Regions from separate parts of the Methylobacterium sp. 092160098-2 genome, predicted to be linked through region 1. Evidence: predicted binding sites of a transcription regulator. Region 1 holds the regulator's gene; each other region holds the start of a gene.
What was found. Region 1 encodes PhoB, which activates phosphate uptake and scavenging genes when phosphate is short. Its sites were predicted from a motif close to TGTCATNNANCTGTCAT; they were not measured.

Region 1 (4,489 bases):
CGTCTTCGCGAGCCTCGGCCTCGGCCTCGCCCTGCCCTTCCTGGTGCTGACCCTCTGGCCGCCGGCCCTGCGGGCGCTGCCGCGGCCGGGCGCCTGGATGGAGACCCTCAAACAGGTCCTGGCCTTCCCGGTCTACGCCACCGTGGCCTGGCTGATCTGGGTTCTGGCGCAGCAGGTCGATCCGCGTGGGCTGCTGGCGGCGCTGATCGGCCTCGTCCTGGTGGGCTTCGCCGCCTGGGCCTGGGAACACGGCCGCGCCGCCGCGCCCGGGGCGGGCCGGGTCGCGCGGGTCGCTGCGGCCCTCGCGCTAATCGCCGTGTCGGCCCTCGCCGTGACCCTTCCGCGGGACCGCGCCGCGCCGTCGGCGCAGGCCGCCGCCGACGGGGTCGAGCCCTTCACTCAAGCGCGTCTCGACGCCCTGGTGGACGCGCACCGCCCCGTCTTCGTGGACATGACCGCCGCGTGGTGCATCACCTGCGCGGTGAACGAGGCGACCTCGCTCAACACCAAGGCCGTGCGGGCCGCGATGGCCGAGCGCGGCGTGACCTACATGAAGGGCGACTGGACCAACCAGAATCCCGAGATCACCCGTCTGCTGGAGAAGCACGGGCGCAGCGGCGTGCCGCTCTACCTCCTCTATACCGGAACCGGAGCGCCTCAGGTGCTTCCGCAGATCCTCACCGAGGGGACGGTTCTGGCGGCGCTCGACGCCGTGCCGGTCGCGTCCGGCCGGAGCGCGGCGCTGACCCGCTGAATCTGCGCGAGGCCCGGGGGGCCGCCGGGCCTCGCAGCATCCGCCGGCCTCGAACGTCCCTGGCTCCCTTCGCTGCAAGCGGGCGGGCGGCGCGGCCGACCGGCCTCCGGCCCGGAACCCTTTGTCCCGGAACGCTTCGCGCCCCTCTCAAGCGTCGAGCGAGAACGTCTCGTCGAAGGCGTAGCCCGAGCCGCGGACCGTACGGATCGGGTCGGCTTGGCGCGGGCCGTTCAGTGCCTTGCGCAGCCGCCCGACATGGACGTCGACCGTGCGCTCGTCGATGTAGACGTCGTGTCCCCAGACCCCGTCGAGGAGCTGCTCGCGGGAGAAGACACGGCCCGGCGCCAGCATCAGGAATTCCAGCAGACGGAACTCTGTGGGGCCGAGATGCAGCTCCTCGCCGCCGCGGCGGACGCGATGGCCGGTGCGGTCGAGTTCGAGGTCGCCCGCCGCCAGCCGGTCCGAGACATGGGCGGGCTTGGCCCGGCGGAGCAGCGCGCGGATCCGGGCAAGCAGTTCCGGGACGGAGAACGGCTTGACGATGTAGTCGTCGGCGCCCGTCCCGAGACCGCGGATCCGGTCGCCCTCCTCGCCCCGGGCAGTGAGCATGATCACGGGCAGCCGCTCGGTCTCCCGGCGCGCCCGGATCCGCCGGCACAGCTCGATGCCCGACAGGCCGGGCAGCATCCAGTCGAGCAGGACGAGATCGGGGATCCGCTCCGCCAGGAGCAGCTCCGCGTCGTCGCCCCGAGCCGCGGAATCCACCAGAAAGCCCTCGGCTTCCAGATTGTAGCGCAGCAGCGTGGTCAGCGCCTCCTCGTCCTCGACGATCAGGACTTGCATGCTCACGTTCGAAGATCCGTTCACGAAGCGGCGCCATACGGCCTGCAGGCGCGCCGACTCTCCTTGGAGTTGGCGGGCAGGCAGAGGGTGCAGGAGGCGCCGCTCAGCCTCAACCCGCACGCTCCGATTCTCCGGCGGCGCCCCACAGGAGCGCGCGCAGGCCGACGCCTGGACCGGGGGCGGCCCGCTTACGGAGCCGGCACCCCGTCCACGGTCGCATAGTTCGACGCATCGTTCTTCGGCCGGTCGCCCGCCAGGGCCTCGCCCGTGGCGAGATAATGGATCGTCTCGGCGATGTTGGTGGTGTGGTCGCCGATCCGCTCGACGTTCTTGGCGCAGAACAGAAGATGCGTGCAGAACGAGATGTTGCGCGGATCCTCCATCATGTAGGTCAGGAGCTCGCGGAACAGCGAATTGTACAGGGCGTCGATCTCGCCGTCCCGCTCCCAGACATCGTGGGCTGCCTGGACGTCGCGGCTCGCATAGGCGTCGAGAACGTCCTTGAGCTGGCCCTCCGCGAGGTCGCTCATGTGGCGCACGCCGAGAACGATCTTCTGGGCCGGCGCCTGATCGGAGATCGCCACCACCCGCTTGGCGACGTTCTTGGCGAGGTCGCCGATCCGCTCGAGGTCGCCGGAGACGCGGATCGCCGAGATCGTCTCACGCAGATCGATCGCCAGGGGCTGACGCCGGGCGATCAACAGCACGGCGCGCTCCTCGATGTCCCGCTGCAGGGCGTCGAGGCGCTTGTCGGCGACGATCACCGCCTGGGCGAGCGTGTCGTCCCGGCGCACGAGGGCGTCCGTCGCCTCCGCGGTCATCTTCTCGGCCACGCCGCCCATCTCCGAGATCGAGCGACGCAGGTTCTCCAGGTCGGTGTCGTAGGAGGTGACGATATGGCCGGGCATGGCGAATCCTTCGATGGGTCCCGGGGGCGGCGCTCCGGGGAGGCCCTCGGGGACCCGCCGGCCCTCCGCGGATGCGGCGACCGGACGGCCTTCCCCGAGACCGGAGCGTCCAGGCAGACTAGCCGAACCGGCCGGTGATGTAGTCCTGGGTGCGGCGTTCCGTCGGGTTCATGAACATCCGGTTGGTCGGACCGAACTCGATCAGCTGGCCCAGATACATGAAGGCGGTGAACTGCGAGATGCGCGCCGCCTGCTGCATGTTGTGGGTGACGATCACGATGGTGAACTCGTCGCGCAACTGCTCGATCAGCTCCTCGATGCGGCCGGTGGAGATCGGGTCGAGGGCCGAGGTCGGCTCGTCGAACAGGATCACCTCCGGGCGCTGCGCCACCGTGCGGGCGATGCACAGGCGCTGCTGCTGGCCGCCCGACAGGCCCGTGCCCTGCTGCTTGAGCTTGTCCTTCACCTCGTCCCAGAGGGCGGCCTTGCGCAGGGAGGCCTCGATCCGGCCGTCGAGTTCGGATTTCGGCAGCTTCTCGTAGAGGCGCAGGCCGAAGGCGACGTTGTCATAGATCGACATCGGGAACGGCGTCGGCTTCTGGAACACCATGCCGATGCGCGAGCGCAGCTCGTTCAGGTCGATGGAGGGGCTGAGGATGTTCTCGCCGTCCAGGAGGATCTCGCCCTCGGCCCGCTGCTCCGGATAGAGGCTGTAGATCCGGTTGAAGCAGCGCAGCAGGGTGGACTTGCCGCAGCCCGAGGGCCCGATCAGCGCCGTGACCTGCCGGTCGTGGAAGTTGAGGTTGACGTCCTTCAACCCGTGGAAGCTGCCGTAGTAGAAGTTCAGGCGCTTCACGGCGATCCGCACGGGACCGCCCTCGTCGGCGCGGTTGCGGTTCAGCTCGACCGTGGGGATCGCGGAGGCGGCGTTCATCGTCGTGTCCTCGAAGGGTCTCAGCGCGAGGTCTGCGGCTTGATCACAAGGCGGGCAATGATCGACAGCACCAGGATGGTGGCGGTGATCAGAAGCGCGCCTGCCCAGGCGAGGCCCTGCCAGTTCGGATAGGGCGACAGGGCGAACTGGTAGATCATCACCGGCAGGTTCGCGACGCCGCCCATCAGGTTGGCCGAGAACCAGGAATTGTTGTTGAGGGCGGTGAACAGCAATGGCGCCGTCTCGCCGGCGATGCGCGCCAGGGCCAGGATGATCCCGGTGACGATGCCGGCCGAGGCCGCCCGCCACGTGACGTTGATGATCACCGTCGAGGGCGGCGCCCCGAGCGCCGCGCCGGCCTCCCGCAGGGTTCCGGGGACGAGCCGCAGCATGTCCTCGGTGGTGCGGACGATCACCGGAACGGCGATGATCGCGAGCGCGACGCCGCCGGCCCAGCCCGAATAGGTGCCCATCGGCCGCACCATCAGGGTGTAGACGAACAGGCCGATCAGGATCGACGGCGCCGAGAGCAGGATGTCGTTGAGGAAGCGGATCAGGGCTGCGAGCTTCGAGCCGCGCCCGTACTCGGCCAGGAAGGTCCCGGCCATGACGCCGACCGGCGTCGCGATCACGATGCCGATCCCGGTCAGGACGAGGCTGCCCAGAATGGCGTTGGCGATGCCGCCGCCCTCGGATCCGGGGCCCGGCGTCGGGTTGGTGAACAGGGTCGGCGTGAAGCCGCGCACGCCCTGAACGATCAGCATCACCAAGATCGAGCCCAGGACCAGGGCACCCACCAGCGTCGCCCCGGTGCAGGCAACCCGCAGCGTGCGGTCGGCGATGCGCCGGCCCTGACGGACCCGGCCGGAGCGGCGCCGGGGCGCCGCGGTCATCGTAGGGGAGGCGTCCATCGCGCGTGCTCCTCAGGCGGCCTGGACGCGGCGCGTCAGCAGCCGGGCGATGATGAGCACCACGAAGGTGATCACGAACAGGATGCAGCCCAGAGCCATCAGGGCGTTGAGCTGGAGGCCGTCGGCTTCGTTGAACTCG
Region 2 (4,489 bases), on a different contig from region 1:
CGTCGAAATCGGCGATCGCCTGCGTGTCCTGACCCTGCTTCTGCCGCACGAGGCCGCGGGCATGATAGGCCTCGGCCGATTCCGGCATCAGCCGGATCGCGACGTTGAGGTCGTTGAGCGCCTGGTCGAGGTTGCCCTGGGCGCGCTCGACATTGGCGCGGCCGATATAGGCCGGGCCGTAATTCGGATCGATCCCGATCGCCTTGGTGAAGTCCTGCAGGGCAGGGCCGTCGCGGCCGATCTGGCGGCTCGCCAGGGCGCGGTTGTTGTAGGCGGAGGCGGAGTTCGGATCGAGCTGGATCGCCTTGGTGAAGTCGGCGATGGCATCGTTGAACTGGCCGGCGCGGGCATAGGCGGCGCCGCGGGTGTTGTAGGCGGCCGCGTCGTTCGGGTTGCGCTGCACGACCTCGGTCAGGGAGGCGATGTTGACGTTCGTGGCCCCCGTGGTGTCCTTCTCGAGGACCGCGTATTGCCGCGGGCCGGCCGCGCTCCCGACGGTCTCGCAGCCCGCGAGGCCGGCGGCCGAGACCATGGCTGCGCCGATCAGTGCCGTCTTTCGTCCCAGCCCGTTGCGTACGTTCATTGCCCCACTCTCCCCGAGGCGTCGCCCGCCTTGCGCGTGCCCGCCTCGCCCCTCACAGTCCAAGAGCCCGCGCCGTGCGCCGGGCACGCCCGAATCCGGGGCACCGTCGCGCATCACGGTGAAGGCCGGCTTAAGAAGCGCCGCGTCGTGATCCGGCCCCCGCCCGTCCCGGGGACGAAGGCGGTACAGGCGGAATCGATCGACAGCATTCGGAACCGACCACGCTGTGGTGGAAGCGGTGGGATGTGGCGAAGGTATGGCTCGACGGTTCCGGGACGCCGCAGGCGGGCTTCCGACCGCCATGCGACGATGCAGGTGTGCCTTCGAAGCCTCAGGAACCGGCCGGGACGGGCCCGAGGCGGGTCACGTGACCCATCTTCCGGCCGGGACGCGCCTCGCCCTTGCCGTAGAGGTGCAGATGGGCGCCGGGCTCGGCCAGCAGGGCGTGCCAGTCGTCGGCCTGGGCACCGATCAGGTTGCGCATCTCCACCGGCAGGCCGCCGACCCGGCCCGGATCGCCCAGCGGCCAGCCGCAGACGGCCCGCACGTGCTGGGCGAATTGCGAGGTCAGCGCCCCCTCGCTGGTCCAGTGACCGGAATTGTGGACCCGGGGCGCGATCTCGTTGACCACGAGCCGCTCCGCCCCGTCCTCGCGGACGAGGAACATCTCGACGGCGAGGACGCCGACATAGTCGAGGGCGTCGGCGATCCGACGGGCGATCTCGAGGGCGATGCGTCCCGTCTCCGGGGCCACGCCCGGGGCCGGCACCCGCGTCAGAGCGAGGATGTGATCGCGGTGCTCGTTCTCGCACAGGTCGTAGGCCGCGAAGCTGCCGTCGCGCCCGCGGGCGCCCACCACGGAGACCTCACGCTCGAACGGCACGAAGCCCTCCAGGATCAGCGGCGCGCCGCCGAACTCGGCGAACAGGGCGTTGCGGTCGCCCTCGGCCCGCTCGCGGAGCATGCGCTGCCCCTTGCCGTCGTAGCCGAAGCGGCGGGTTTTGAGCACCGCCGGCAGGCCGATCACCTCGATCGCCCGGTCGAGATCGTCGGGCGTGTCCACCGCCCGGAACGGCGCCGTCGGGATGCCCAGCCCGTTGATGAATTCCTTCTCGGAGAGGCGGTCCTGCGTGGTCGAGAGCGCCCGCGCGTTCGGGTGCAGGGCGGCGTGCCGGGCCAGGATGTCGGCCGTGGCGTGCGGGATATTCTCGAACTCGTAGGTCACGACATCGACGCTGCGCGCGAAGGCGGCCAGCGCCTCGGCATCGTCGTAGGCCGCGCAGGTGGTCCGGGCGGCCACGTCGAAGGCGGGGCTGTCCGCGTCGGGGGCGTAGACGTGCGCCTTGAGGCCGTAATCGGCCGCCGCCAGCGCGATCATGCGCCCGAGTTGGCCTCCACCGACGATGCCGAGGGTGGAGCCGGGGCCGAGGATCTTGTCCGTCACGCGTTCTCTTCCGTCACCGGCCGTTCGGCCACCGAGGCGGTCTGGGCCGCGCGCCACGCCTCCAGGCGCTCCGCCAGATCCGGATCGGAGAGCGCCAGGACGGCGGCGGCGAGCAGGGCCGCGTTGATGGCCCCGGCCCGGCCGATCGCCAGGGTCCCCACCGGGATGCCCGCCGGCATCTGGACGATCGAGAGGAGGCTGTCCTGGCCAGACAGGGCCTTGGATTCCACCGGGACGCCGAAAACCGGCAGGCGGGTCATCGCGGCCGCCATGCCGGGCAGGTGCGCGGCGCCGCCCGCCCCCGCGATCACGACCTTGAGGCCGGCCGCGACCGCGCCTTTGGCGAAGGCCACGAGCCGGTCCGGCGTGCGGTGGGCCGACACGATGCGCGCGTCGTAGGGTACGCCGAGGGCATCGAGCGTCTCGGCGGCATGCCGCATGGTCGCCCAGTCGGACTGGCTGCCCATGATGATCGCGACCGGAGGCGACGCCATCGTTGATCCCGGAAAAAGAGGGCGCTTACAGGCGGTGCGGGCCCGCGGCAAGGCGCGGCCCGAAGACGTCCACCGGCATCAGGCGATGATGTCCGGCGTGAGCGCGTCCTCGATGTGGAAGATGCGGTCACGCAGGGTGAGCTTGCGCTTCTTCAGACGCTGGATCTGGAGCTGGTCGCCAGCCACGCTGCGCTCCAGCGCCTCGATGGCACCGTCGAGATCCCGGTGCTCCTCGCGCAGCCGCGCCAGTTCGCCCAGGAGGTCCGACTGCGCACTCTCACCCGCCTCGTCCGCCATCGTCACCTGAGGACCCGAAGACCGTTCATGGCCCGAGAGCATGCGTCACGCTCCGGCGCCGGACAAGACGGCGCGGTAAGCAATCATCAGACTTAGCAGCAGAAAACGCTTCGACAGGTCCGGCATCTTGTGCCAATCTCGGTGTGTCGAAACGATGACAGGAGATTCGGCTCATGTCGCTGCAGACGCATCTGAACCAACTCGCCCGGAAGCACGAAGCCCTCGAGCGTGAGATTCAGGAAGCGATCCACAGGCCTTCGGCGAACGACCTTCACATCGCCGAGATGAAGCGACGGAAACTCCTTCTCAAAGACGAGATCAACAGGCTGCAGGCGAACGGCAATACGCTGCACTGAGCCCCTGATCCGTCCGCACGGATAGCAGAAACGGCACGACAGCTGCCGCCGCATCGGGAGACCGGTGCGGCGGTTTTGCGTTCTGCGACCGCCCGTTTGGAGAAACGGCCGCCTGGGGATCGCCGATCCGGGCGGGCGTCGTGCTCTCGCGGATGTGACCCCGGAGCCTTGGCGACGGGGCGCCTGCCGCGCCCGCACGCCCGGGGATCGAAACAGACGACCCGCGACCTCCCGGCAGATGCATTTCCCGCCGGGCACGCCGAGGCGCCCGGCTTCGAAGCCGCCGATCCGGGATGCATCCGGCGAACGCGTCACGGAGCACCCCGATCGCGCGAGCGAAGGCGCGTGGGGGTTCCGGCGACCCACAACCGGCCTCGCACCCGCGGAAGAATGCGCTACTCTGGGCCCCGCCGCCGGAGAGCGGCCCGCGAGGAAACGCCGAACCGATGACGAGAGCCAGCCTGCCGGGCCGCTACCCGGACATCTACGACTCGGCCCGCCGCGACCCGGAGGCGTTCTGGCTCGGCGCGGCGCAGGCGCTCGACTGGGCGGACGTCCCGCAGCGGGCCTTCGCGCCGGATTCCGGCCCCTACGGCCGCTGGTTTCCGGACGGCACCCTGAACGCCTGCCACAATGCCGTGGACCGTCACGCCGACGGAGCGCGGGCGGATCAGGTGGCGATCCGCTACGATTCGCCCGTCACCGGGACCAAGCGCAGCATCACCTACCGCGCGTTGCGCGACGAGGTGGCGGTACTGGCCGCCGTCCTCGCCGGCCTCGGCGTCGGCAAGGGCGACCGGGTGATCCTCTACATGCCGATGGTGCCCGAGGCCCTGTTCGGCATGCTGGCCTGCGCACGGCTCGGCGCGGTGCATTCGGTCGTGTTCGGCGGCTTCGCGGCCAACGAGCTGGCGGTGCGGATCGAGGACGCGGCGCCGAAGGTGGTGCTCGCCGCCTCCTGCGGGATCGAGCCGAACCGCGTGGTCGCCTACAAGCCGCTCCTCGACGCGGCGATCGCGGCCTCGCGCCACAAGCCGGAAGCCTGCCTGATCCTGCAGCGCCCGCAGGCCGCCGCGACGCTCATGCCGGAGCGGGACCGCGACTGGGCCGAGACCGTGGCGGCCGCCCGTGCGGCGGGGCAGCGGGCGGCCTGCGTGCCGGTCGCCGCCACCGACCCGCTCTACATCCTCTACACCTCCGGGACGACCGGGAAGCCCAAGGGCGTGGTCCGCGATACCGGCGGCTACCTCGTCGCCCTCGCGTGGTCGATGCCGAACCTCTACGGCGTCCAGCCCGGCGAGACCTATTTCTGCGC
Region 3 (4,489 bases), 2.1 Mb from region 1:
AGCGTGAGGGCGTGGCGGATGAATCCGGTCTCGAACCGGGCCCGGACGCCGGCGTCGTAGGTGAGCCGGTCGACGCCGAGGGCGTAGAATTGCGGCGTGCTGGTCGTGTCGCCGCGGCCGTTGAGGATCGTCGGCGCCGATTGGAAGTACCGCTCCACGCCGGTCTGCCCGCCGCCGACATCCGCGAACAGCGTGACCTGATCGGTCAGGTCGTACTCGGTGCGCAGCAGGCCGCCGCGATCGTCGACGTCCGAGTATTCCCAGGGCTGGGTCAGGTTCAGGCGACCGTCGGGCGCCCGCGGTACGGGCACGCCGGCCCGCAGGAGGAACGGGCGCAGCGGCGCGTTGAAGCGGTCCGTCTGCGCCAGCAGGTAGAGCCACGCGCGGAACCGGTCACCCTGGTAGTCGAGGGCCAGGGCCCCGACGCCGGTCGTCTCGGTCTGGCGGTCGAAGGGCGTGGCGCCGCCGTGCAGGCTGCCGACGACGCGGGCGCCCCATTCCCGTCCCGGCCCCCAGCGGCGGGCGACGTCGACCTGGCTGCCGCCCCAGGCGGTCGAGCCGTAATCCAGGGTGACGCGGGTCAGGTGCGCGCCGGCGCGCTTCGGGACGATATTGACCACGCCGCCGACCGCGCCGTTCGGCGACACCCCCGTGAGGGCGGCGGACGGCCCCTTCAGGACCTCGATGCGCTCCACGTAGTCGGTGAAGATGCGGAAGCTCGGGGCAATGCCGTAGAGCCCGTCGAAGGCGACCTCGCCGCTGGTGTTCTCGTTGGACGGGAAGCCCCGGATGGAGAAGGAGTCGAACGGCGCCCCCGTGGTCTGGGTGGCGCGCACCGACGGGTCGAGGACCAGGGTCTCGGATACCGTCCGCGCCTGCCGGTCCCGGATGAGCGTGTCGGTGTAGCTGGCGATGCTGAAGGGCGCCTTCTGGATCTCGGTATCGCCCAGCAGGCCGAGGCGACCGCCCCGCGCCACCTGACCGCCGGCATAGGCCGGGACCGGTCCGCGCGGCGCGGCCGCGCTCGCGACCGAGATCTCGTCGAGCTGGACCTCCCGGCCGGCCCCGGCCTCCTCCGCGCGGGCCGCGTGCAGCCCGGAACCGACGAAGCCCAGCAGGAAAGCCATCGGGAGAACCGGCCGTGCCGCGCGCCGCCGGCGCCGGTTCCGCGCGGAAACCGACACCGAGAAATCTTGAGACCGCATTGTCGTGACGAAAGCTCCGAATCACGGAGCAAGGCAGCAAATATCTCTACGTGTGTCAAAAATACATTTGGATTAATTATAATTATATTCAGCGCACGCAGGGTCGATCTACGTGATCGATATTGATTGCTTTCTATACTGACTTCCATTGCCGAACGACATCATTATCAGTGCCTCACTCATCATCGCACGGTCGAGCAGGCGATTTCGCGGAAGGCCGGGTTAGAGCTCGGCTGAGGCGCGCGGCCGGGATCGTCGGGCCGGGCGGGGCGTGCGGGGCCCGACACGGCCGCGATCGGGTGTGGATCGCGCGCGTCCGATCGGGTTGCCGCGGCGGAGACCGGGGCGCCCGGTTGCCAGGGTTGCCCACCCCGCCTAGACGGGCCCGGCGCGAAACGTGCCTGTCACCCCTCCTCTAGTGCAGAGGTTTTCCCGTGATCACCGGTCCGTGCCTCATCGTCCAGCCGATCCACGCGGCGGGCCTCGACCGGCTGCGGGCGGCCGGATTGGAGCCGCGTCCGGCGAGCGGCACCGATCCCGAGACCCTGGCCCGCGAGGCCGCCCCGTGCGTCGCCGTCATCACCCGCAACACCGGCTTCCCGGCCCGCGCCATCGCAGCGGCCCCGGCCCTGCGGGTGATCGGCGTGCACGGCACCGGCACCGACCACGTCGCCACCGCCGAGGCGACCGAGGCCGGGATCGTGGTGGTCAATACGCCCGGCGCCAACGCCGTCTCGGTGGCCGAGCAGACGCTGGCGCTGATCTTCGCCCTGGCCAAGGCCCTGCCGGAGGCCGACCGCTCGGTCCGGCGCGGGGACGACAGCTTCAAGTTCACCGCCCGCCTGATCGAGCTGGCCGGCCTGACGCTGGGCCTCGTCGGCTTCGGGGCGATCGGGCAGGCGACGGCCCGGCTCGGCACGGCCCTCGGCCTGCGGGTGCTGGCCTACGGCCCGAGCCGGCCGGACGCCGACTTCGCCAATGCCGGTGCCCTGCGGGCTCCTTCGGTGGACGCGCTCCTCGCGGAGGCCGACATCGTCTCCCTGCACGTGCCCCTGACCCCGGCCACCCGCGGCCTGATCGGCCGGGACCAGCTCGCCGGGATGAAGCGGGACGCCTTCCTGATCAACACCAGCCGCGGCGGCCTGATCGACGAGGCGGCCCTGGTGGAGGCGCTGGAATCCGGCACGATCGCGGGCGCCGGGCTCGATGTCTTCGCCCAGGAGCCCCTGCCGGCCGACCACCCCCTCGCCCGTCAGGCGCGGGCGATCCTGACGCCCCATGTCGGCGGTTCCACCGGGTCGGCCCTGATCCGCACCGCCGAGACCGCCGCCGGCCGCGTGGTCGACGTGCTGGCAGGCCGGCGGCCGGGCGGACTGGTCAATCCGGATGTCTGGGCGCGGCGGCGCGCCCTGTGATACCCTGAGACGGGTTGCCGCCGCGGGCCGCGCGACCGATCTCCGACCGGCACCTCAGGATGAGGGCGCGGGTGGGAAGGCCGCGCTCCAACGGCTCCGACCGCGCCCGGATCACGCCCTTTCGTCCGCACCACGACCACCCGCCGCGCACGTTGTCATGCAATCGTCGCAGACGGGCCGGAAAGCCACGCGCTGCATCCGAGGCCAGAGAGGGCTCCATGGACTTCCACCGTCGCTTCACGGTCCTGATGTGCGCCCCCGCCTTCGATCCGGACGATCTCGAAGGCGCGCGCGTCAATCAGATCGTGGCAGCCGTGGAGCAGCGCGGCTTCGAGGTGGTGCGCGCCCGGCGGGTCGAGGACGCGGCCATCGCGGTGCAGACCGACGCCGCGGTGGGCTGCCTCGTGGTCGATTGGGGCAAGCGCGGCCTCGACGGCAAGGCCGCCGCCCTCATCGACATGATGCGCAAGCGCGGCCTGGAGATGCCGATCGTCATCATGGTCCGCCGCAAGCGGCTGGAGGACATCCCGGTCGAACTGCTCGATTTCATCGACGGCTACATCTTCCTGGCGGAGGAGACGCCGGAATTCATCGCCCGCGGCCTCGTCAGCCGGGTCACGCAATACGCCCAGACCCTCAAGACGCCGTTCTTCGGCGCGCTCGTCGACTACGCCGAGAAGGGCAACCAGCTCTGGACCTGCCCGGGCCACAACGGCGGCATCTTCTACAACCGGTCGCCGATCGGCCGGATCTTCGTGGAGCACCTGGGGGAAGCGATCTTCCGCGACGACCTCGACAACTCGGTCCTCGACCTCGGCGACCTGCTGACCCACGAGGGCCCGGCGCTGAAGGCCCAGAAGGAGGCCGCGAAGATCTTCGGGGCCGAGAAGACCTACTTCGTCCTCAACGGCACCTCGGCCTCCAACAAGATCGTCCTGTCCTCGCTGATCGCGGAGGACGACCTCGTCCTGTTCGACCGCAACAACCACAAGGCGGCGCATCACGGCGCCCTGTTCCTGGGCGGCGGCATCCCGATCTTTCTGGAAACGGACCGGAACGCCTACGGCCTGATCGGCCCCATGTATCATGAGGCCCTCGACGAGACCCGGATCCGGGAGAAGATCCGCCGGAACCCGCTGGTGACCGATCCCGAGGCGTGGCGCCGGGAGCGGCCGTTCCGCGTTGCGGTGATCGAGCAGTGCACCTACGACGGCACGATCTACGACGCCCAGGAGATCCTGGAGAAGATCGGCCACCTCTGCGACTACATCCTGTTCGACGAGGCCTGGGCGGGCTTCATGAAGTTCCACCCGCTCTACGCCCGCCGCTTCGCCATGGGGCTGACCGGCCTCGACGAGACCTCGCCCGGCATCGTCGCCACGCAATCGACCCACAAGCAGCTCGCGAGCTTCTCCCAGGCCTCGCAGATCCACACCCGCGACGGGCATATCCGCGGCCAGACCCGGCGGGTCGAGCACAAGCGGCTCAACGAGAGCTTCCTCGTCCACGCCTCCACGTCGCCCTTCTACCCGCTCTTTGCCTCCCTCGATGTCGGCGCCCAGATGATGAAGGGCCGCTCCGGCATGATCCTGTGGGACGACACGATCCGGCTCGGGATCGAGTGGCGCAAGAAGGTCCGGGCGATCCGGCGGGAATTCGAGGAGAACGAGCGCGATCCCGCAAGGCGCTGGTTCTTCGACCCCTTCGTGCCGGACGTGACGGTGAATGCCGACGGGGCCGAGGTGCCTTGGGAAAGTGTGCCGACCGACGAGCTCGCCGCCACGCCGCGCCACTGGGAGCTGAAGCCGGGCGCCCGCTGGCACGGCTTCACCCACGTGGCGCCGGGCTACGCGATCACCGACCCGAACA

Region 2: the regulator PhoB is predicted to act here: its motif matches at 2,962-2,978, upstream of PQI07_RS33285 (YdcH family protein).
Region 3: the regulator PhoB is predicted to act here: its motif matches at 2,774-2,790, upstream of PQI07_RS09795 (Orn/Lys/Arg family decarboxylase).

The regions. Positions count from the first base shown of each region.
Region 1 is NZ_JAQPZJ010000001.1:4,206,451-4,210,939, reverse strand. Features, by position in the region: gene PQI07_RS19820 (protein-disulfide reductase DsbD family protein) at 1-754, shown strand, start outside; gene phoB (phosphate regulon transcriptional regulator PhoB) at 902-1,597, opposite strand; gene phoU (phosphate signaling complex protein PhoU) at 1,786-2,505, opposite strand; gene pstB (phosphate ABC transporter ATP-binding protein PstB) at 2,624-3,439, opposite strand; gene pstA (phosphate ABC transporter permease PstA) at 3,460-4,350, opposite strand; gene pstC (phosphate ABC transporter permease subunit PstC) at 4,363-4,489, opposite strand, start outside.
Region 2 is NZ_JAQPZJ010000003.1:219,078-223,566, reverse strand. Features, by position in the region: gene PQI07_RS33305 (tetratricopeptide repeat protein) at 1-583, opposite strand, end outside; gene PQI07_RS33300 (5-(carboxyamino)imidazole ribonucleotide synthase) at 915-2,027, opposite strand; gene purE (5-(carboxyamino)imidazole ribonucleotide mutase) at 2,024-2,521, opposite strand; gene PQI07_RS33290 (YdcH family protein) at 2,600-2,860, opposite strand; gene PQI07_RS33285 (YdcH family protein) at 2,992-3,174, shown strand; gene PQI07_RS33280 (propionyl-CoA synthetase) at 3,621-4,489, shown strand, end outside.
Region 3 is NZ_JAQPZJ010000001.1:2,069,427-2,073,915, forward strand. Features, by position in the region: gene PQI07_RS09785 (TonB-dependent receptor) at 1-1,127, opposite strand, end outside; gene PQI07_RS09790 (hydroxyacid dehydrogenase) at 1,640-2,620, shown strand; gene PQI07_RS09795 (Orn/Lys/Arg family decarboxylase) at 2,839-4,489, shown strand, end outside.